One region of the Rossellomorea sp. H136 genome, then DNA from elsewhere that is predicted to be linked to it. Evidence: riboswitches for the same ligand, from Rfam matches in the RefSeq annotation. Region 1 holds a riboswitch; the other holds the start of a gene.

Region 1 (11,284 bases):
GTACCTATGGGAGAAGCTATGGAATAGGCAATCCTTACTTTCTTGCCTAATGGAGTTTGCGACGCTTCCATGTATCTCCCTTCAAATGGTGGGGCATAGAATGCCGCAGACTTCTCATATGTTCTTAATTCATCCAGCATGGCAGCGCTATCCCTGACCGATCGGGTTAAAACATGCTCAACAGAGGCCCCTTGCCATGTTCTTCCGTAGGTTGGACCAACAGGTGTTCTTCCCCTTGTTGGCTTCAAACCAAATAACCCGCAATAAGCAGCCGGGATTCTGATAGATCCCCCACCATCGTTGGCACCCGCAATCGGAACAATACCGGATGCTACCGCAGCAGCTGAACCGCCACTTGAACCTCCAGGCGTATAATCCAAGTTCCACGGATTTCTTGTCGCACCGTGATGTGAAGGTTCAGTAACAGCCACTAAAGCAAATTCAGGCACATTCGTTTGCCCGAGAATAACCACACCTGCTTCCCGCAATCTCCTGGTGTACTCTGCATCTTTCTTCGCTCGGTAGGTTCGAAGTGATCTTGAACCTGCTGTCATAGGCTCCCCTTCTATTTCCTGAGTGATATTTTTCAATAGCATCGGTACACCCGCGAATGCTCCAGTAAGTTCTTTGTCTGCAACCTCCCTCGCCTGTTCATACATTTTATGAATCACTGCGTTCAACTTCGGGTTGTGGGCTTCTGTTTTTTTAATGGCCTCTTCAACCAATTCTTTAGGATGAACTTCTTTTTTCTTCACTAATTCTGCGAGCCCTAAACCGTCGTAGTTTTTATAATGAAAACCTTGCATCCTGCTCACCCCTATTGATTATGTATCTATGACTTTCTACATAATGGGAAAATATCCTTTTTTTAATAGAAATCAATAACACTGTTGACAAAAAAATACGGTAGTCACCCAATACAGTAGCACCTATGATTGAGGGCGGCGTCTTTATTAGAGTTTATCTGCCGATGGATACTGGTGTAAAAGACTCAAAAACCTCGCTTTAGATCAAGGTATGACAATGGTCTCAGATTACTTCCATCAAGATCAAATCGGGAAATCACCTGAAGACTTGCTGATAAAAGAGACGTTTTCTATTAAATGATAGTGGCGATAATAATACAAAAGCTCAAGTGATTCTATCACTTGGGCTTTTCTATGTAAGTGCTATTGTCTATCTCCATCTCTTCGCCAACGCCTCAATATGACCCGGATTTGTTCGGCAGCAACCACCAATGATACGGGCACCTGCCTCGTACCAAATTTCTGATTGCTCATCAAACGAGCACCCCCCTTCCTCCCCATGCCACGTTTTAGTCTCTGCATTGTAAGTCTCACCTGAGTTCGGGTACAGGATGATTGGTTTGTCAGTGTTTCTGCTTAGTACGCTAATCGCTTTATTCGCCGCAGGCATCGGTGTACAATTCACACCAATCGCAGCGATTTGTTCATCATCAATGAACTCGCGCGCGCACTCCTCAATCCCCGTTCCATCACTTATCGAATCACCATCCTTTAATGAAAAAGACAGCCAGGCACAGGTATCCGGAAATGCTTTCAAAAGAGAAGCTAGCACCCTTGCTTCCTGTAAGGACGGGATGGTTTCGAACGCCAGCAAATCAGCACCTGCCTCCACTAATGCCTCGATTCTTGGAAAATGGAAATCTGCTAAATGTTGATCACATACTCCATAATTACCATCGTATTCAGAGCCGTCAGCAAGGTATGCCCCGTAAGGTCCTACAGACCCTGCAACGATTGGTTTCGGCCGATTCGAATTTTCCATCTCTTCCTTCCAAAAGTTATCCCTAGCCTGTTTGGCAAGAGTAACCGTTTTCTTGATTAATTCCAGCGCTTCGGGTTTCTCTATTCCGCGCTTTCGAAAACCATCCACCGTTGCCTGGTAGCTGGCTGTAATCGCACAATCAGCTCCTGCACGGAAATAATCGGCATGAACCTTTTCAATCGATTCCGGATTTTCAAGGAGTACACGGGCAGACCAAAGGGGATCGTTTAAATCACAGCCATGGGATTCCAGCTCTGTGGCTAATGCTCCATCTAAAATAAATGGGGAATGTTTTTGTAAAATAGCATCAATGGGATTTAGCTTCAGTTGATTCGACATAACCTTTTCCTCTTTTCTTAACGTATTGTGTGAGATAATAGCTTCCATAACAAATGGCGATAAACGGGATTCCGCAATAAAGGGCTATCCTCTGAGTGGGCTCAAAGGCAATGCCGATACAGGAAGCGAGACAAAGCAGGAATGACGCAATGGGAACGAGTGGATATAGCGGCGTTCGATAAGCAAGGTCTTTCACATCGTTTCCTTCCCTTATGTACTGTCTACGAAATAGAAATTGGGCTGCACTAATGCTCATCCACACGATCACTACAGCAAGACCTGAGACAGAAATCAATACGATGTAGACCGTCCCCGGTGCAATGATGCTTGAAAGCAAGGCCAGCCCCCCTCCAAGCATGCTGCAAACTATCGCATTGAGAGGGATTCCCCGATCTGTCAATTTGGCAAAAACCGGTGAGATCATTTGCTTATCAGCCAGTGACCATAGCATTCTGGAAGAAGCATACAGACCGGAGTTTGCCGCTGATAAAATGGCCGTTATAATCACAAAATTCATGATATCGGCGGCATACGGGATTCCAATCCCTCCAAGCACCGCTACGAAAGGACTTTCCAATACACCGGCTGACTGACTCGGCAATAAAGCAGATAATACTACAATCGTCCCTACATAAAAGATGATCAATCTCACAAGCGTGGTGCGGATGGCTTTAGGAATCGATTTTGATGGATCCTCTGTTTCTCCCGCTGCGACCCCTATCAATTCTGTTCCTGAAAAAGCAAAATTGACGGCAAGCATGGTCATCAGAATGGCAAATGCTCCATTCGGAAACAACCCTGAACTTGTGATATTCGAGAAAAACGGAGCGGGCTCTGAATGACTGAGAGGGATGAATCCGACGATCGCGCCTACCCCAATTACAATAAACGCAACGATCGCAATCACTTTTACTAAAGAAAACCAAAATTCAGATTCAGCAAAAAACCGGACTGACAACGCATTAAGTCCAAAAATCAACGCAGCAAAGACTGCGCTCCAGATCCATACACTAATCGAAGGAAACCAACGCTGCATCATCAAGCCAGCCGCCGTAAACTCCGACCCCAATGCCACTGTCCATGACAGCCAATATAACCAGCCCACCGTGTACCCGGTCCCAGGTCCAATGAACTTTGCAGCATAACTATGAAAGGATCCCGTTTCTGGCATGTAGACAGAAAGCTCACCTAAACAAAGCATCACAAGATACACCACCAGCGCCCCAACCAAATAAGCAAGGATCGTCCCAAATGGTCCTGCCTGATGAATCGTATACCCCGAACTCAAGAAAAGCCCGGTTCCGATCACCCCTCCAAGAGAAAGCATCACTAAATGACGTGTCTTCATCGCTCTTTTAAAACTCTGTCCTGCGTTTCCCATCAAAAACACCCTTCCTTCTAAATATATTGTGGAAAAAGTGAACAAACAAAAAACGCACCCTGAACGAGTGCGTCACCGACAAATAAAAAGATTGCTCCTATCTATCAGGGTTTGAATCACCCGCTGGAATTAGCACAGTATCTTCACAGACCTGTTGCTGAGGCTTCAAAGGGCCAGTCCCTCCACCTCTCTGGATAAGAAATATGTAGATTTTTTAAAACTCTATCAATATATTGGAATAATGTCAAGACCATGAAACTGCTGGGTAGCCCAGCCTATCTGAATGTTACATTGAGGTGTAAAAAGGGAACAACTATATTAAAAAGGAGAAACCGCCATGCCAGAAGGTCCGGAAATCAGACGAGCCGCAGATTCAGTTGAAAGTGCTCTTAAAAGTAAAACCGTGGAAGATATATATTTTGCCTTCCCTCATTTAGAAGACTACGGGGATCTGCTAAAGGAGTCACTCGTGAAAAGGGAGGATTAGAAGGGAAAAGCCATGCTCATCCGCTTTGACAATGGGTACCCGATCTACTCCCACATTCAGCTTTACGGGAAATGGTATATCAGAAACCCGAAAACAAACCGCCAGCTCCGGTTGGCCAATGAAAATAAATCGGCACTTCTCTATAGTGCATCTGATATAGAGGTTCTTCGTGACGAAGAAGTGCCCGGGCACCCATTCGTCTCTCTCAAAAGTGGGACCCGATCTTTTAAGCGAAGAGGTATCAGTAGATGAGCTGATGGAACGGATGAAGGACAAACGATTCCGAAACCGCTGAACTCGAAGGATAACGTAAAAAAGAGGCTGGGACAAAAGTTTTTTAGCCTAAGTCAAACCCGAACAAACCTGCTTCTTAGTGTGCAGATTTGTTCGGGTTTATTATTTATTTTGGGTCCATTTGATTTTAGCAGTCTCCAGCGGTTGATTGGAGTGCAAGACGAAGACTCCTGCGGGAAAGTAGCTTATGTGAGACTTGTCCAGCTATAGGGCTTAGAGGCAAATGTCATAAGGCAGATCGTCCATGAAGGAAAAGAACGCCTTCAAGGCCGCTCCGCCTTATGCCAACCGCCTCTGAGCGAAGCCCCTCCGCTTTTCTACCCGCAGGCTTGTCGAGGAGGCTCACGGGCTACCCGCGGAAAGCGTAGTCTTGCACGGAAATCATTAGCGGTATGAAGAACCTACACTTCTATTGTTCGTATTTTTATCGTGGTTTTTTAGTTTTGTCCCAGCCTCATTTTCATATAAAACGCCATTTCTCACTCATAAATCCAAACTACCTGTCACTATTCCGTACTCCGGTTAATCGCTTCCTTCATGGAAACACCTTTCAATTTCCGGTGATTCAGCCATAGGGATACATAATACGATGCCAAGATGATGAAGAAGCTGATAAGGATACTTATCCAATTCAGCTTTACGGGAATCGTCACATTCATCTCTGAGGTGATCGAATTCATAAAGGCTGAAATCGATAGGAGCGTCACGGGAATACCTATCACATATCCAAGGATGATAAACCAAATATTGTAGCCTATCATCATGTCCATGATTGATTTCTCCCGATAACCGATGACCTTCATGAGTGAAATTTTGAATGAATTTTCTTCAATCAATAAGGAAATCAAAATATAGATGATGATGACAGCAATGATGGCAGCAACAAAGGCAATCGCTGCTACTCCATAGTTCAATGGCTTGATCATTTCCTTGAATCCGTCAATCGTATCGGATGATTTGGTTGTCGAAACGATCTTTTCTTTCGGTAGCGTGAGTTCTTTGTTTGAATAAATCTCCGTATAACTTCCTGAAGGATAGTCATTTAATTGGTTGAATTCCTCCAGAGGCATATAGATCATATTTCCAAGATACGATTCTGCTATGTGATCAATGGTGAGGTTAAAAGATTTGTCCGTCAATTCATTTGTCACATGAATCGAATCTCCTTCTTGAATCCCTAATTTATCCGAGAGTGATTTATTCATGATGACTGAATTGACCTTAAGCTCTCCCCCGCTGGAGTCCTTTAATCGAATGGCTGTATTATCTGATTTCAGGCCCGTAATCGTCAAACTCTCCTTATCTGTGGTAAAAGGAGCCACAGCTCCGATCTGTCCCGATTCAGGATGGTCAGTCTGTGGAGCTTTGAATAGATAGCTATACTCATAGTCGTACACTTGTTGAAAATTATCAGTCACCAGGTACTCCATCGAGTTCTTCGTGACGAAGCCGAACAACAATAATAATGTGGCGAATATCACACCGATGATCAAAAAGAGCGCTCTTGGAAGGTTTCGCATGATTTCCCGGATCACGAACTTCCGGCGGAACGGCAGCTTCTTTAGTTTAAATAACCGCTCCATTCTGCTTACTTTCACCTTTCGTTCCCCACCTTTTATTAAACTTACGGGCGGGATCTTCAAGACACGTTGAACCAAATAATAGGTTAACGGGATGAACAGAACAAGTGGTAACAATAAGCTCGTAAGCAAATAACCCACATGTGGCTTCACTTCTAATATAGGCAGATTATAATAAGCCGCAAAAGCTGATAGCAATGGATGCAAGGATACCCAGCCAAGGATCGTGCCCACGACACTCCCTGAGATGGCAAGAATCCCGGCATAGGAGAGATAATGACGGATAATTTCCCTTTTCCTGTAGCCAAGGGCATACAATGTACCGATTTGCACATATTCCTTTTTCATTAAACGCCACAATAATATGAGAATGATCACCATACTAATTAACAAAATGCCTATCGGAAGAAATTGTCCCATCTTTTTGACACCGGCAATATCCCCTTTGATGAAGGAAATGCGATTATTTTCTTTTTTATCTGTCCATTTGATGATCTGATTCGTTTGATTGATTTGCTTCTTCAGTTCTTCTGGGGAGGCAACTGAAAGGCGGACACTATAGTAAATCTGATGATCTTCCCATTTTGATACAACAGATTGTTTCACGATCGCGACACCGAATGCATCAGGATTTTTCAGAAAGCCCGTTTCTTCCTGTAATGGATAGATGTAATCCGGGATCGCCATAAATCCTGCAACACGAAATGTTTCCCCTCCCAGTTCAACCTCGTTTCCTATCGAAATGTCATGAGCTTTGGCAAAACTTTTATCCACTAAGATATCCCGCTCCGAGGACAGGTTTTCACCTTCCACGACAGAGTGGAGATTGACATCCTCAGTGGCATCCAACATCCTGAGTGTCGTATCTTTACTGTATGGGACATCCGCTACATACCTCTCGTCAATTTCGGCCCCATTCTGTTTTTCAATTTCTTTGATATCTTTCAAAGGCTGTTGTGTAATGAATTGAGCATCTTCAACCTTATTCTCCTTAAAAAACATCTGTAAATTATCAATGAGATTCGTTCCAGCTGAGGTAAATGAGTAAAACACAATGGAGCTGATCACGATCAGAAACCACGCAGAGAAAAACTGCGCCTTCTTTTCCATAATGGTCCGAAAGAGTCTTTTTCGAAGAGGCATCACCACTCCACCCCTTCAGCAGAGGTTTGATGTTCATTGACCAAGTCGGATTCAATTTTCCCATCCTTAAGTGTGATGACCCGGTTCGCCATGCTTTTGATCGCTTGATTATGTGTAATGATGAGGACTGTAGTGTTAAACTCTTTATTCACTTTCTCAATCAGCTGCAAAATTTCTTTTGATGTGCCGGAATCCAAAGCTCCCGTCGGTTCGTCACATAATAATAGTTTCGGAGCTTTCACGACAGCACGGGCGATCGATACTCTCTGCTGCTGCCCTCCGCTTAATTCACGCGGAAAGCGATCCTCCATCCCCGACAATCCAACGGCATCAATCACCTCTGGAATTGACAATGCCTTTGGAGTGAGATTCGCCGTCAATTCGATATTTTCATAGACCGTTAAATTCGGGATCAGATTATACATTTGAAAGACAAATCCAACGTCTTCCCGTCTATAATCCACGAGATGACGATCATTCAACTGGGTGATATCCTTCTCATTGATCTTGATACTTCCGGAATCAATCCCATCAATGCCGCCAATGGCATTCAACAAGGTGGATTTCCCCGAACCGGAAGGACCGAGAATGACGACAATTTCTCCCTCCTCCACTTGTATGTGAATATCCGTCAGAGCTTGAAATGTGGTTTGGCCGCTTTGATAGGTTTTATGAACTCCATTGATACTCAAGATGCTCATCTTCATTCCTTCTTTCCCGGTTTTATTTTCCCTTCAAATAAAAATCCTATATGCCTCGCCAGCTGTTCCTTGTACTCTTCGTGACTCATGGATTCGTTATACATGTAAAACATCGTATCCGACATGGCTGCACTAAAGATGGCATAAGCCGCTTCCTGTGGGTCAACCTTGACGAGAAAACAATCTGAATGGCTTTCGATCATAAACATGATCCATTTCATCATCTCTTCATCGATGCCGAATAACCCCTGCCTCAGGCGAATACTTTCCTCCACTTCCTCCGTCATCACGTGAAACAGCTCACGCCAAAACGCTTTCGGATAGTGCTGGAAAAACTCCGCAAACTCGTGCATGGCTCCAATCACACTCTGTACTAAATCACCTTCATCCTCGTATGGATCATCGAGTGCCCCCTTCATCTCCTCGGCTTCTTCTGTAAAAATACGGAGCAGCAATGATCCCTTAGAAGGAAAATAATTATAAATGGTCCCGGTTCCTACCCCGGCATCCTTTGCAATTTCAGCCATCGATGCCTGTTGGTATCCCTTCTCAGAAAAAATATGTTTCGCCGCTTCCATAATGTTCTGCTGTGTTTGCCGTTTTTTATCTTCTCGTAATCCTGCCATATTGTTGTTCCTCCTAAAATATGAACACGTTCATTTATGAATCTATTCATATTTTAGTTGGTATTTTTTTGAATGTCAAATAAGGCCTGCCTAAACACGTTAATTGAGCTAACGCGTTGGGGCAGGCCTGGTTTCATATTTATCGGGCGGGACGAACGGCTCTCTTCAATTCTCTCGCCGCTTCTGTGATGTTTTCGGCACCTGAAATGGCTGAGATCACCGATATTCCGTCCGCACCAGCATCGATGACTTCTTTGGCATTCATTGAGCTTATGCCTCCAATCCCCACAATCGGGATAGGAATATCGTTTATTCGAAAGCTTTTGATGATGTTCAAGCCATGAATTTTGACTGTGTCGTCTTTTGAAAGGGTGGGATAGATGGGACCAAGTCCTAAGTAATCCGCCCCATCGGCAATCGCTTGCTGCGCTTCGGCAAGAGTATGAGTGGAGACCCCAAGCCGTTTGTGACCGATTTTTTCCCGGACCATACTTGCCCTTTCATCTTCTTGACCGATATGAACCCCATCAGCCTCAATGGCTAAAGCCAATTCCACATCGTCATTTATGATAAAAGGGATCCCGGCGTCCTTACAAACCTTCTGCAATTTTTCTGCAAGTTTCATCTTTTCCTGTCCTTCTAAGGCACCCAAGCCTTTTTCCCGGAATTGAAAAAGGGTTATCCCACCTTCTATTGCTTGTTCTAACACATAGACCGGATCTTTCAGGCAGTTTGTACTACCCATAATAAAATAAAGAGTAAGAAAATCCTCTAATTGTTCTCGTTTATCCATCATTTCCTTTCACCTAATGTCTTGTTATTATAAGCCCAATGATTCGTCGGACCATGACCATTCCCAATACCAAGCGGGTTTTCAATGGCTGCCCGGATAAACGTTTTAGCCGTCTTGACCGCTTCCTTGATGTCCATTCCTTTAGCCAATTGAGCAGTAATCGCAGCCGAGAAGGTGCATCCTGTACCATGGGTATGAGATGTCTCGATTCTCGGTGAGACCATTTCCTCGAACGTAGTACCATCATAAAAGAGGTCGATCACCTGCTTACCATCGGCATGTCCACCTTTTATGACGACTGATTTGGCACCCATTTCAATCAGCATCTTAGAGGCATCTTTTCGATCGTCCAGTGTTTCAATCTTTATACCGGTGATTACTTCTGCTTCAGGTAAATTGGGAGTAATGACAGCAGAAAGCGGTATTAATTGTTCCTTTAATGCGCGAATAGCTTCATCTTGTAAAAGTTTGGCTCCGCCTTTTGCGATCATGACAGGATCCACCACAAGATTCTTCCAGCCATAATGATGGATTCGTTCACTTACCGCCTCAATGACTTCACCGGAATGCAGCATGCCCGTTTTTGACGCATGGGGTACAAGGTCTTGTCCAATCGCATCCAATTGCTGAACGATTCCTTCCATGGAAACTGGATACACGCCTTGAACGCCTAACGTGTTTTGAGCGGTTACGGCAGCGATGACCGACATCCCATAGGAACCAAGCTCGTGGAATGTTTTTATATCTGCCTGAATACCGGCTCCTCCTCCACTATCTGAACCTGCTATCGTCAATGCCTTATATACAGTCATGATACTAACACCTTTCCTCTTTAGATTCTCTCTACTTTTGCAAGTGCAGCATCTTCTTCACGAATGGAGGAAAGTTGATCGATGAATTCAATTTGAAAACTTCCCGGACCCTTTTCAGAAGTGACACCAGCTGCTTTTTCTGCTGCTATTCCATAAGCAGCAACTGCCGTTACAGCAGCTTTTAATGGATCTTTCTCAACGGCTGCAAACGCACCAATGACCGATGATAATAAACAGCCGGTCCCGGTGACCTTCGTTAAGATCGGATGACCATTCGCCACTGAATAGGTTCCTTGCCGGTTTGAGATGATATCGATTTTCCCGGTTATGACAACGGTACAATCCAATTGCGCCGCCACCTTTTGGGCTAATTCCACCGTGTCTCCCCCATCCGAGCCGACGTCTACACCTTTGATTGACCATTGTTCTCCTGCAACATGAGCCACTTCAGCGGCATTCCCTCTTAAGATGGAGACGTTTATTTCATTTAGGATTTTCCTTGCCATCTCGGTGCGGAATAAAGTTGCCCCTGCTCCAACCGGATCCAAAATAACAGCTATCCCTTTTTCATTTGCCGCTTTTCCCGCGATGATCATGCTATCGACGATGTCTGTCGATAAGGTTCCAATGTTAAGGACAAGGGCCCCTGCCAACTTCGCCATATCCCCTACTTCTTCTTTCGCATAGGCCATCACCGGGGATGCCCCGATAGAAAGCAAACCATTGGCCGTAAAATTCGTGACCACTACGTTCGTTATATTATGTACTAATGGATTTTCTTCTCGTACTCTCTGAACTAAATCATACATTCTCATTGTTCCTCCTTTGTCATTATGAAAGAAAGACGGGACCTGCCCCTGATATGCTACTACTATAGCATATCAGGGTTGAATCCAAATGAGAAAACACTTCAATTCAAGGACAAAAAAAAGCCCATTCCATCTGCTTTCTGCCAGACAAAATGGGCTTTTCTTATTCTACATTCCGTATTTCTCCCGATAAAAATCATGCTTCGGCTGAAACAACTCTTCATCAGATTGTCTGACGTCGGAGAAATGATCCACATTATAATGACCATTTAAAGCCTTGTTGTGGTGCTGGATAATTTGTTCAGCCTTTAACACGGATGAATCCTTCGTCGAGTGACCATCTGCTACCAAGGTTACGTCCAATCCATTAACCGTTGCATACCGAACAGCGGTGTCGATACAATATTCCGTTTGGCATCCCATGATTACGACATGTTCGACCTTTTTGTCTTTTAAAAAGCTTAGTAATGGCGTACTATAAAACGAATTGGTTGCTAATTTATCATACACAGCGGCATTGTCCGGAACATG
Region 2 (11,284 bases), 1.4 Mb from region 1:
TTATCGATAACAGAAGCATTGATATCAATTTCCCCAACCGCTTCTGGTCCTACTGCGATTTTATCCATATACATATCCGGTGCGTTCAGTAGGTTTCCGTGGTCTGCCACCGCTAACACCGCCAGTGCATTCCAGCCTCCGGAAGCAACGATATTCGTTCCTTCCAACGGATCGACGGCCACATCTACACGTGGGCCATAGCCTGTCCCTAGTTTCTCACCGATGTAAAGCATTGGAGCTTCATCCATTTCACCTTCACCGATAACAACTGTTCCCTTCATCGGTACTGTATCGAATACATCGCGCATGGCAGAGGTTGCAGCATCATCTGCTTCATCCTTCTTACCGCGACCCATCCAGCGTGCTGATGCAAGGGCAGCCCCTTCTGTTACTCGAACAAGCTCCATTGATAAACTTCTTTCCATGTATATAGCCTCCCGTATTCCCTTTTGTTTTACAATATTCTTTAATTGTATAACATATTTACAGATTTATTGTAACACATTGAAGCGTTTAGAGAGACTTTTTTTCGAAAAAAGTAGGACACAATGGTTCATTCAGTCGAAAAAGAACTGGTCATATTGGAAATATTTAAGGAAATTAACAAAAAGCGAGTAATGGTTGATTTCCACTCCAGGGTGCTCGCTTTCCGCGGGGCGGGCGGTGAGCCTCCTCGGCTTCGCCTGCGGGGTCTCACCTGTCCCGCTTCTCCCGCAGGAGTCGAGCACCCTTCCGTTCCAATCAACTTAGTTTTAAATGTTTTACCATTACTCCTAATGGAAAAAAATCATCTTTACAATAGTACAACTTTAAGAAACTACGACTTCATTTGCTCCAATTCTTCCGCAGACATCTTTTCACGCCAGATTGTCGCTCCAAGGCCTTCGAGTTTGGCAACGAGGTCGCTGTATCCGCGATCGATATGCTCTAGGCCGGTTACTTCTGTCACACCTTCTGCCATTAAGCCGGCGATGACAAGAGCCGCTCCTGCTCGCAGGTCACTTGCTTTCACTTTGGCACCTTGTAATTGTACAGGTCCATTGACGATGGCCGAGCGACCTTCCACCTTGATCGTCGCATTCATTCTTCTCAGTTCATCGATATGCTTGAAGCGGGCTGAATAGATGGTATCCGTTACGACAGCAGAACCTTCTGCCCGGTTCAATAACGTGGTGAACGGCTGCTGCAGATCTGTTGGGAATCCTGGATACACCAATGTTTTCACATCAACGGATTTGAGCTTGTCCGCTCTTCCGATGTAGATCTGGTCGTCGTTTGTTTCAACGGGTACGTCCATTTCACGAAGCTTGGCGATGACTGATTCCATATGTAATGGGATAACGTTGTCAACGAGTACGCCTTTACCGACTGCTGCTGCAAGGATCATGAACGTTCCCGCTTCAATACGGTCAGGAATGATTGTGTGACGGCAGCCGTGAAGCTCGTCCACACCATCAATGCGGATCACATCGGTTCCTGCCCCTTTGATCTTCGCACCCATATTACTTAGTAATGTAGCTACGTCAATGATCTCAGGTTCTTTTGCCGCATTTTCAATGATCGTTCTGCCTTTTGCACGTACAGCGGCAAGCATGATGTTGATCGTTGCTCCTACACTGACGACGTCCAGGTAAATACGGGCACCCCTTAATTCTTCGGCACGCAAATAAATCGCACCCTGTTCATTCGTCACTTCTGCTCCGAGAGCTTCGAAGCCTTTAATATGCTGGTCAATCGGACGTGGACCAAGGTGACATCCACCCGGTAATCCGATGACTGCTTTTTTGAATCGTCCAAGCATCGCTCCCATTAAATAATAAGAGGCACGAAGCTTTTTCACCTTCCCGCTCGGTAAAGGCATGGACACCATTTGACTTGGATCTACACTCATATCCCCATCTTCCAAGTTGACGGATCCACCGATCTCTTCTAATAGATCTTTCAGTGTCCGCACATCAGAGATGTCTGGTAACCCTTCGATTGTGACTGGTGAATCAGCAAGAATGGTTGCCGGGATCAAGGCTACCGCACTATTTTTGGCCCCACTGACTTTAATGGTTCCTTCAAGGGGATAACCTCCTGCAATTTTTAGCTTTTCCATATTAAACTCCCTTCCACTGTTCATTGATGAGGAAGCCCCATTGGCTGTCAGACTCCGCACACCAAAAACAAAAAGGATTATTTTTCCAAAAGAAGACGTTCTAAGAAGTATTGTCTACTAGTTTATACATATTTCGTCAAAACATGTATAGAACTTACGAATTTTTTTCTCGTTGGACCAATTGACTTAAGTTTAGCGGTTGTTCCAATCATTCAGGAATGCATCGATTCCTTTATCCGTAAGGGGATGCTGGAACAATTGCTTCAATACTTTCAAAGGCACTGTCGCAATATGTGCCCCTCTTAAGGCAGCTTCTGTAATATGTTGTGGATGACGGGTCGATGCCGCAATGATTTCTGTTTCCAGGCCGTGAATCGCAAAGATTTCGGCGATTTTTGAAACAAGCTCAAGACCATCGTGGCCGATATCATCTAATCTTCCTAAAAAAGGCGAAACATACGTCGCACCAGCACGAGCCGCTAAAAGCGCCTGGTTCGCACTGAAAATCAGCGTCACATTTGTCTTAATTCCTTCTTTAGCAAAAGTAGATGTCGCTCTCAAGCCATCCGGCGTCATCGGAAGCTTAACCGTAATGTTAGGCGCGATCTTTGCAAGCTCCCTTCCCTCTTTGATCATTCCTTCAGCGTCTGTCGCGATAACTTCAGCGCTTACAGAACCTGGGACTAAATCTGTGATTTCTTTTAAACGATCTTCAAATGTTACATTTTTTTCTTTCGCTACAAGCGACGGATTCGTTGTGACTCCTGAAAGAATACCCCATTCAAATGCTTCTTGAATTTCACTCATGTTTGCTGTATCTATGAAAAACTTCATTTTCTCTACCCCATTTTCGACAAAATTTTCAATCATCTTCTAATGAACGGAAGGGACTGACCCAAAAAGGTATCAACCCTTTCCTGGTGCCAGTCCCATCCTACAGCTTCATTCTATTTCTACCACATTCGGAAAGCCTGTAATCTAACACAAAGGACTTTCCAAACATTACCTATTTATTTAGCTTGGTTAGAAGAACCAAATTCGCGCATTTTGCCAGCAACTGTCGCTTTGATCGCTTCACGGGCAGGACCCATGTATTTACGTGGATCATATACTTCTGTGTCAGCTGCAAGTACTTCACGTACCGCTTTAGCAGAAGCAATTTGGTTTTCAGTGTTTACGTTGATTTTAGCTGTTCCGTAAGAGATCGCTTTTTGGATGTCTTTTGTCGGAATTCCAGTACCACCGTGAAGTACTAGAGGTACTCCAGTCGCTGCACCGATTTCTTCCATTTCTTTGAATCCAAGATTCGGTTCACCTTTGTAAGGACCGTGAACAGAACCAAGTGCAGGAGCTAGTGTATCGATACCAGTACGCTCTACCAATTCTTGACACTCTTTAGGATCTGCATAAATAACGCCATCTGCTACTACGTCATCCTCTTGCCCACCAACAGTTCCAAGCTCAGCTTCAACAGAAACACCTTTAGAGTGGGCATATTCAACCACTTTAGAAGTGATTTCAATGTTTTCCTCGAAAGGACCGTGAGAAGCGTCGATCATGACAGAAGTGAAACCTGCATCGATTGCTTCTTTACATTTGTCATAGCTTGAACCATGGTCTAAGTGAATAGCCACAGGTACTGTGACGTTTAAGTCTTCCATAAGACCTTCAACCATTTTCACAACTGTTTTGAAGCCGCTCATGTAACGTGCTGCCCCTTCAGAAACACCAAGAATGACAGGTGATTTTTCTTCTTCAGCAGCTTGTAGGATCGCTTGAGTGAACTCAAGGTTATTCAGGTTGAATTGACCTACCGCATAGCTGTTTTCTTTTGCTTGAATTAGCATGTCTTTCATTGAAACTAAAGGCATAGTAATTTCCTCCTTTTATTCAGTCAGTGAACCATTCTAGTAGAAATGGCGGTGTTATTTATAGCACCATGTGACATTGTTTACAATTTCACTTGTATCATACCAAAACAGAATTGATTTTACCAACTGCAGAGGCGAATTGATAAAAATACTACTATTTTCACTATTCAAATAATACTATCAAGCTGGAATATATTGTTTCACAGCCTGCCTGATGTCGTCGATATCAAACGGTTTCGCAAAGTGAGTAAGCGCTCCCAGATCCTTTGCTTCCTGAATCATGTCCAGTTCCCCGTACGCAGTCATAATAATGACGCGGATATCTGCATCCTTCTGCTTCATTCTCTTCAAAATTTCGATCCCATCCATACCCGGAATTTTCATATCCAGCAAAACCAAATCAGGGGAATGCTGATCTACAATTTCAAGCGCCTGGATTCCGTTCGCTGCCTGAAATGTTTGGTAGCCTTCCTTTTGTAACACTTCATTTAATAGAATCCTAATACCAAATTGATCGTCTACAATAAGAATTTTCTCGTTCATCCGTCTCAATCCCCTTCGTATTAAAGTAAATTATGTATTACTGAGCTAAATAACCGACTAATAATTGTATATTTATTACTAATTCTCTTTTTACTGTAAAAAATCCTGCTTCTAATCAAGATTTTACTTAAGACCTTTTTCCCCTTTATAATAAGCGTTACGATGACAAATGTCGAAGCAAATATATAAGGAGAGTTTATTCCATGATAAAAATGTTCACGACACAGTTAACTGGACTGTTCAAACGCATTTATGATAAGCAGGAATTCGAAATCGAAGACGGTGCCCGCCTGCTGGCTCAAGCCGCCATCGGACAAGGAAATATCTATATTAAGGGCTACGGGGAAATGGAAGCTGTCACAGCCGAGGCCTTGTTTGGAGCTGAACCTCTTCCTTCCGCTAAAAGATACAATGGTTCCATCCCGCTGACGGAAGCTGATCGAGTATTAGTCGTCAGCCGTTTTTCAACTGATGAGGATGCCGTGGAGTTAGGGAAAAAACTGGCTGATGAAGGTGTCCCATTCGCGGCAGTCTCTGGGTTGGTAGAGGGTGAAGAGAATGAAGAGAATCTGGTGGACTTAGCCGATGTTCATTTAGATACGAAAGTGATCAAGGGCATGCTTCCAGGCGATGAGATCGGTGAGCGGGTGAGCTTTCCTTCCAGCATGGCGGCCCTTTATCTTTATTTTGCCCTTGGGTTTGTGATCCGTGAGATGTTGGAGGAGTTTGAGGAGTAGAAGATAGGCCCGTTCCTGGTTGGGGGACGGGTTTTTTAATGATATGTTCTGATAGACGCACTCCGCGAAAGTTGTCGTTCATTGTAGAACGATCGATATCTTGAAAATAAGGTTGATATAATGAAAGAACGGTTGATAAAACGATATGAAGGTTGATAAATTCCGATAACGGTCGATAACCTTTCCCATACACATTTCTACTGGATTCCATGTGGCACCAAAGGTTGATTTTCACAAAAAAAAGAGAGGCACCATTAAAAGGCCCTCTCCCCACAACAAATTCAAGCCCCACGCACCTTCCTGGCATGCACATACGTCACTGCCAATGCCAATACCAGTACGCTTCCTTTAATTATTTCAAATGCATAGTATGGTAGATTCATCATCGTCAATCCATTCAGGAGGACTCCTATCAAGGCTGCCCCAAAGAAGGTTCCGAGGATATTCGGTTTTCCTGCACCCAAGACGGAAAAGCCGACAAACACAGCGGCGACTGCTTCCATCAGGAGCGGGGCACCGGCATCCATCTGTCCTGATCCGACCCGGGCCGTGAACAGGATTCCTCCAATCGATGCGAATATACCTGAGAGAACGTAGGCAATCAATTTCACCCGCGTCACTCTGACACCTGATAAGCGAGACGCTTCCGCGTTACCTCCTGTCATGTACAAAACGCGTCCCCATCTCGTGAAATGCATGATTACATAGACGATACCGACCAACACGAGCATGATCCATACCGGTACCGGCAATCCAAGCCACTTTCCCTGGCCGATCCAGAGGAAGGCTTCGGAAAATTCCCCAGGTGCTGTCCCACCAGTTGTCATCGGCATATTATTGTAGATCGAGTATCCTTCTGTATACGTCCGATGGACACCTGAAATGATATACATGGCCCCTAGTGTAGCAAGCAAATCCGGAATTCCAAACTTCACGATCAATAGCGAATTGAATAACCCGACTCCCGCTCCCACCAACAATGGAACAAGGAGCACGATCCACAACGGAGCTTCATACCAGACCATCAAAGAAGCCGTCACAACGGTAGACAGGGAAACCGTTGAACCCACTGACAAGTCAAAGCCATCCACGACAAGGGTAAAGGTAACCCCGATGGCGACCAATGTGACGATGGAAATTGAGCGGAGAATGTCTGATAGATTTCCATATGTGAAGAAAAATGGGTTATATAAGCTGAAAAATATAAGAATTGCGGCCATCAACACGATGGCACCGTATTTAAATAGTAAGTCGAGTATCTTGCCTTTCATGCGCTTGGATCCCTCCTGAAGCATAAAACAATATGAGTTCTTGAGTTGCTTCTTCTTTTGTCAGTGCTTTGACGATCCGGCCATCATACATGACGAGAATCCGGTCCGAGATCGCCAGGATTTCTTGTATTTCACAGGAAAAGTAGAGAATGCCCTTCTCTTTTTCTGCAAGGGATTGAATCAGAGAGAAGATCTCCTTCTTCGCTCCCACGTCCACACCCTTCGTCGGTTCATCAAATAAAAACACCGAAGCTTCATCTGAAAGCCACTTTCCGATTGAAACCTTCTGTTGATTTCCCCCACTTAAAAAGTTCGCCTGGATTCCTTCATGAGCGGTTTTTATTCCCAGGGATCGGATTTTTTCACGGGCCAGCTCACGTTCTTTGCGTCCGTTGATCCATAACCAGTTGGAAACTTTTCTTAAAGAAGGGAAGCTAAGGTTGTGCTGCACGGATTCATGAATGAACAACCCTTCTTTTCGTCTTTCTTCAGGTATAAGTGCCAGACCATTTTGAACGGCATCCCGGGGAGAGTGAATTCTGAGCTTCTTCCCTTTCAGAAAATGGTCACCCGATTCTACCTGAGATGCTCCAAATAAGGCTTTGGCAAGCTCGGTTTTTCCCGCTCCCACAAGTCCTACCACTCCGACTACTTCACTTGCTTTTACGGATAAATGGATATCCTTTACCTTTTGTCCATCTCCCAGCCCTTTCACTTCGTAAAGTGTTTCACCAATTGGCAGCCTTCTTTTCTGAAACTCTTCTCTATATGTTCCTCCAAGCATGGCTTCAATGATTTTCTGGGAGGTGGTATAGTGGGTTTCGTACGTTCCAATGGTCTCTCCGTCTCTCATGACTGTAATGCGATCCGAAAGCTCAAATACTTCAGGGAGTCTGTGAGAGATGAAGATGATCCCTACTCTCTCTTTCTTTAAATCTTCTATGACACGGAATAATTTTTCCGTCTCAGATGAACTCAATGGTGCCGTTGGTTCATCTAAAATCAATATTTTCGCTTTTTGAAGCAGGCTCCTGGCAATGAGCACCAGCTGCTTTTCAGCGAGACTTAAATGTGACGCAGGCTGCCCGAGGGGGATTGCTTCTGCCCCGATGCGTCTGAGTGCCTCCAACGCTTCTTTCTTTAATGACTTCTTTGTAATAAAGAAGGAGCCTTTTTGTGAGAACCGATCAAGGACGATATTTTCCGCTACAGATAGTTCAGGGACAATGGCCGTGTCCACTTCCTGGTATACGCAATGAATGCCATGCTCCTTCGCTTCTTTCGGAGATTGATAGTCTCTTTTCTCAGAGTGAAGGATGATGTCTCCGCTGTCCTGCACATAGGCTCCTGATAAAATCTTCATCAGCGTGCTTTTACCTGCACCATTCGCCCCCAACAGAGCATGAACCTCTCCCTCTTTCACATCGAAGCTTGCAGTCTTTATGGCTTTCACTCCTGAGAAGGTTTTATTGATATCAATCATTTCTAACAGTGGAGACGTCATCTCTTCTAACTCCTTTCTATTCTGTGAACGATCCTTCAAGGTTTTTCAATTCATCTGTATAGCCTTGCTCACTTGCTCCCCAGCCATCTACATGCTCGTGTAATTGATCTGTCGTGATCGTTTCTTCAGGCAATGCTTCTTTCTCAATAAAGACCGGCTCAAGCTTTACTTTCTCAGGTGTATCTTGACCACCCAGCTTTTGATATAAGAAACGCACCTGCACGCGGCCGATATCTTTCGGGTCAACGGCTGCCGATGCCACCCACGGGCTTCCCTCTTTTTGAATGATTTGCAGGTCTTCATCACTCATGTCGATTCCATATACTTTGATTTCTTCTCTCCCTGCCGCTTCGATTGCCCGGACGGCGCCTTTCGCAAATTCATCCCAGGCAGCCCAGACAGCATCGATGTCACCTTTATTCGGGTACTGTTTCAGAATCGCCTCCATTTGTGCCTGTGTATCGAGTGCTGTATTTTGAGTAGCTGCTCCAAATGCTGCCACCTCTTTAATGTCGGGATTTCCCCCTAAAAACTCCTGATAGGCCACTTGGCGTCTTTCCATCGGTGCAAATCCCGCAACCCAAATCTTCACGATCTCACCCTTACCGCCAAGCTCATCTGAAAGCTTCGTCAAGGTTTGTTCAGCCATTTGCTGATCCCCCTGTTCGAGGACCGTCACCTCTTCTGCTGCAACATCCGCATCAAACACGACAACCGGTATGCTTTGTCCCTTCGCCTTTTCCACCCCTGATTGCAGTGCTTCTTTCGTCCCATGATCGATAAGGATCCCATCAAACTTTTGATTGATGGCCGCATCCAGGTTAGAAGACATTTTTGCCAAATCTCCTTCAGACGTAAATACTTGAACCTTTCCACCAAACTTCTCTACCTGCTCTTTGACACCTTCTATGTATTGAGCGGAAAATGTCCCTAAATTGATTTGCATAATTAGGGCAATCTTTTTATTGGCTAACGGATGATCAGACGTTGCTTCCTTCTTATCTCCACTGTCTGCGTCCGCCTCCTGGGATACCTTTGGCTGACAAGCCACTAAACTGAAAATAAGTGCGAGTAATACGAGTAATGATGTCGTTTTTTTCATCTTTCTTTTCTCCTCCCGAGGTGATATACCTCAATTTTTCAAATAAAAAAACCCCTTTTCCCAAGAGAAAAGAGGTTTATATATAAATAAACGTACTCTTATCACTCAGGAAATTCTTCCTGCAGGTTTTAGCACCTTTCCGTGTGTACGGTAGGTTGCCGGGCGTCATCGGGCCAGTCCCTCTGCCAACTCTTTATAAGAGATTATGAAATTTGGTATAGTTCGCTTTCGCTATAATCGATATATTAACGATATGTGGGAATATTGTCAATATTCTTTTTAGGAATTTTCTATAGAGGATTAAAGAAGAGTTGACAAAATTTTTCTTAATTTTTCTTAAATTACCCAATATAACAAAAAAACCGCCCTCCCAAACCAGGGAGAGCAGTTCCGAAAGAAATCTTATTTCTCACCATACGCAAGTGATGCTTCCACGAAGTCTCTGAATAGAGGCTGCGGACGTGTCGGGCGTGATGTGAATTCAGGGTGGAACTGAGATGCGACGAACCATGGGTGGTCGCTTAGCTCGATGATTTCCACAAGACGGCCATCAGGGCTTGTGCCTGAGAAGATGAAGCCGGCTTTTTCCATTTGCTCACGGTAGTGATTGTTGAATTCGAAGCGGTGGCGGTGACGCTCGTAAACCACTTCTCCATCATAGGCCGTATAGGCTTTTGAACCTTTCGTCAGCTTACATGGGTATAGTCCAAGGCGCAGTGTTCCACCAAGATCTTCGATGTCCTTTTGTTCCGGTAACAGGTCGATGACCGGGTATGGCGTTTCAGGATCCAACTCAGCAGAGTGAGCTCCTTCAAGACCGAGGACATTACGTGCATATTCTACAGATGCCAGCTGCATTCCAAGGCAGATTCCAAGGAAAGGAATCTTGTTTTCACGGGCATATTGAGTCGCAGCGATTTTCCCCTCTACTCCACGGTCACCGAAACCGCCTGGTACAAGGATTCCATCTACATCCGCCAGTTTTTCTGCTACGTTTGCGCTGTCGATCAGCTCAGAGTTCAACCATCTTACTTCAATGTCGCTATCGAAATGATAACCGGCATGACGAAGGGCTTCCACAACTGAGATATATGCATCCTGCAACTCTACATATTTCCCTACCAGGGCGATTCTTGTTTTACGAGACAGGTTTTTCACGCGATCAACGAGTTCATTCCACTCGGTCATGTCTGCTTCGTGGCAGTTAAGTTTCAAGTGCTGACATGTGATTTCATCAAGCTTTTGATCCTGAAGCGCAAGTGGTACAGAGTAAAGCGTGTCTGCATCCATTGCTTCGATGACAGCATTTTTATCAATATCACAGAATAACGCGATTTTGTCTTTCATGTCTTGAGTCATTGGCATTTCTGTACGCACGACGATGACATTTGGCTGGATACCTAGACTGCGAAGCTCTTTTACGCTATGCTGAGTCGGTTTTGTTTTCATTTCACCCGCTGCTTTGATGTAAGGTACAAGAGTACAGTGGATGTACATCACGTTGTCACGGCCTACATCGCTCTTGATCTGGCGAATCGCTTCAAGGAATGGTAGAGATTCGATATCCCCGACCGTTCCACCGATTTCCGTGATCACGACATCTGAATTCGTCTCGCGTCCAGCGCGGTATACGCGTTCTTTGATTTCGTTGGTGATGTGTGGGATAACTTGTACAGTACCACCAAGATAATCACCGCGACGCTCTTTTTTCAGTACAGTTGAATAGATTTTACCCGTTGTCACAGAGCTATATTTCGTCAGATTAATGTCAACGAAACGCTCATAGTGACCTAAGTCAAGATCCGTTTCCGCACCATCATCTGTTACGAATACTTCACCATGCTGATAGGGACTCATCGTTCCCGGATCCACGTTGATGTATGGATCGAACTTCTGGATCGTGACACTCACTCCACGGTTTTTCAATAGTCTTCCAAGGGACGCTGCTGTGATCCCTTTCCCTAGTGACGACACTACGCCGCCTGTTACGAAAATATACTTAGTCATGTATATGTCCCCCTTCAAAGTAAGTTTGGTTCAAAAAAAGTAGAGGGTGTCTATTGTAGGTATGTCATGAATTTATCTTGTTCAAAGAAGGACAAGTCCATTCTCTTAATATAAATTCATCTGCATAATCCAGTTAAAAGACAGCCTC

The links. Region 1 has a riboswitch for S-adenosylmethionine ahead of mmuP (S-methylmethionine permease). Riboswitches for the same ligand answer to the same signal wherever they lie in the genome.
Region 2: it holds a riboswitch for S-adenosylmethionine, as region 1 does, so the genes downstream of both, ACYH0O_RS23980 (sugar ABC transporter substrate-binding protein) here and mmuP (S-methylmethionine permease) in region 1, are expected to answer to the same signal.

The regions. Positions count from the first base shown of each region.
Region 1 is NZ_CM166371.1:1,257,218-1,268,501, reverse strand. Features, by position in the region: gene ACYH0O_RS06360 (amidase family protein) at 1-806, opposite strand, end outside; gene mmuM (homocysteine S-methyltransferase) at 1,177-2,127, opposite strand; gene mmuP (S-methylmethionine permease) at 2,096-3,508, opposite strand; SAM riboswitch class I at 3,603-3,709, opposite strand; gene ACYH0O_RS06345 (hypothetical protein) at 3,846-3,995, shown strand; gene ACYH0O_RS06340 (hypothetical protein) at 4,008-4,247, shown strand; gene ACYH0O_RS06335 (ABC transporter permease) at 4,796-7,012, opposite strand; gene ACYH0O_RS06330 (ABC transporter ATP-binding protein) at 7,012-7,713, opposite strand; gene ACYH0O_RS06325 (TetR/AcrR family transcriptional regulator) at 7,716-8,339, opposite strand; gene thiE (thiamine phosphate synthase) at 8,479-9,135, opposite strand; gene thiD (bifunctional hydroxymethylpyrimidine kinase/phosphomethylpyrimidine kinase) at 9,132-9,944, opposite strand; gene thiM (hydroxyethylthiazole kinase) at 9,965-10,759, opposite strand; gene ACYH0O_RS06305 (cysteine hydrolase family protein) at 10,922-11,284, opposite strand, start outside.
Region 2 is NZ_CM166371.1:4,779,449-4,790,732, forward strand. Features, by position in the region: gene glpX (class II fructose-bisphosphatase) at 1-425, opposite strand, end outside; gene ACYH0O_RS23945 (UDP-N-acetylglucosamine 1-carboxyvinyltransferase) at 818-2,101, opposite strand; gene fsa (fructose-6-phosphate aldolase) at 2,294-2,935, opposite strand; gene fdaB (class IIb fructose-bisphosphate aldolase FdaB) at 3,112-3,972, opposite strand; gene ACYH0O_RS23960 (response regulator) at 4,153-4,515, opposite strand; gene ACYH0O_RS23965 (DUF2529 domain-containing protein) at 4,719-5,252, shown strand; gene ACYH0O_RS23970 (ABC transporter permease) at 5,534-6,523, opposite strand; gene ACYH0O_RS23975 (sugar ABC transporter ATP-binding protein) at 6,492-8,027, opposite strand; gene ACYH0O_RS23980 (sugar ABC transporter substrate-binding protein) at 8,044-9,129, opposite strand; SAM riboswitch class I at 9,225-9,331, opposite strand; gene ACYH0O_RS23985 (CTP synthase) at 9,532-11,136, opposite strand.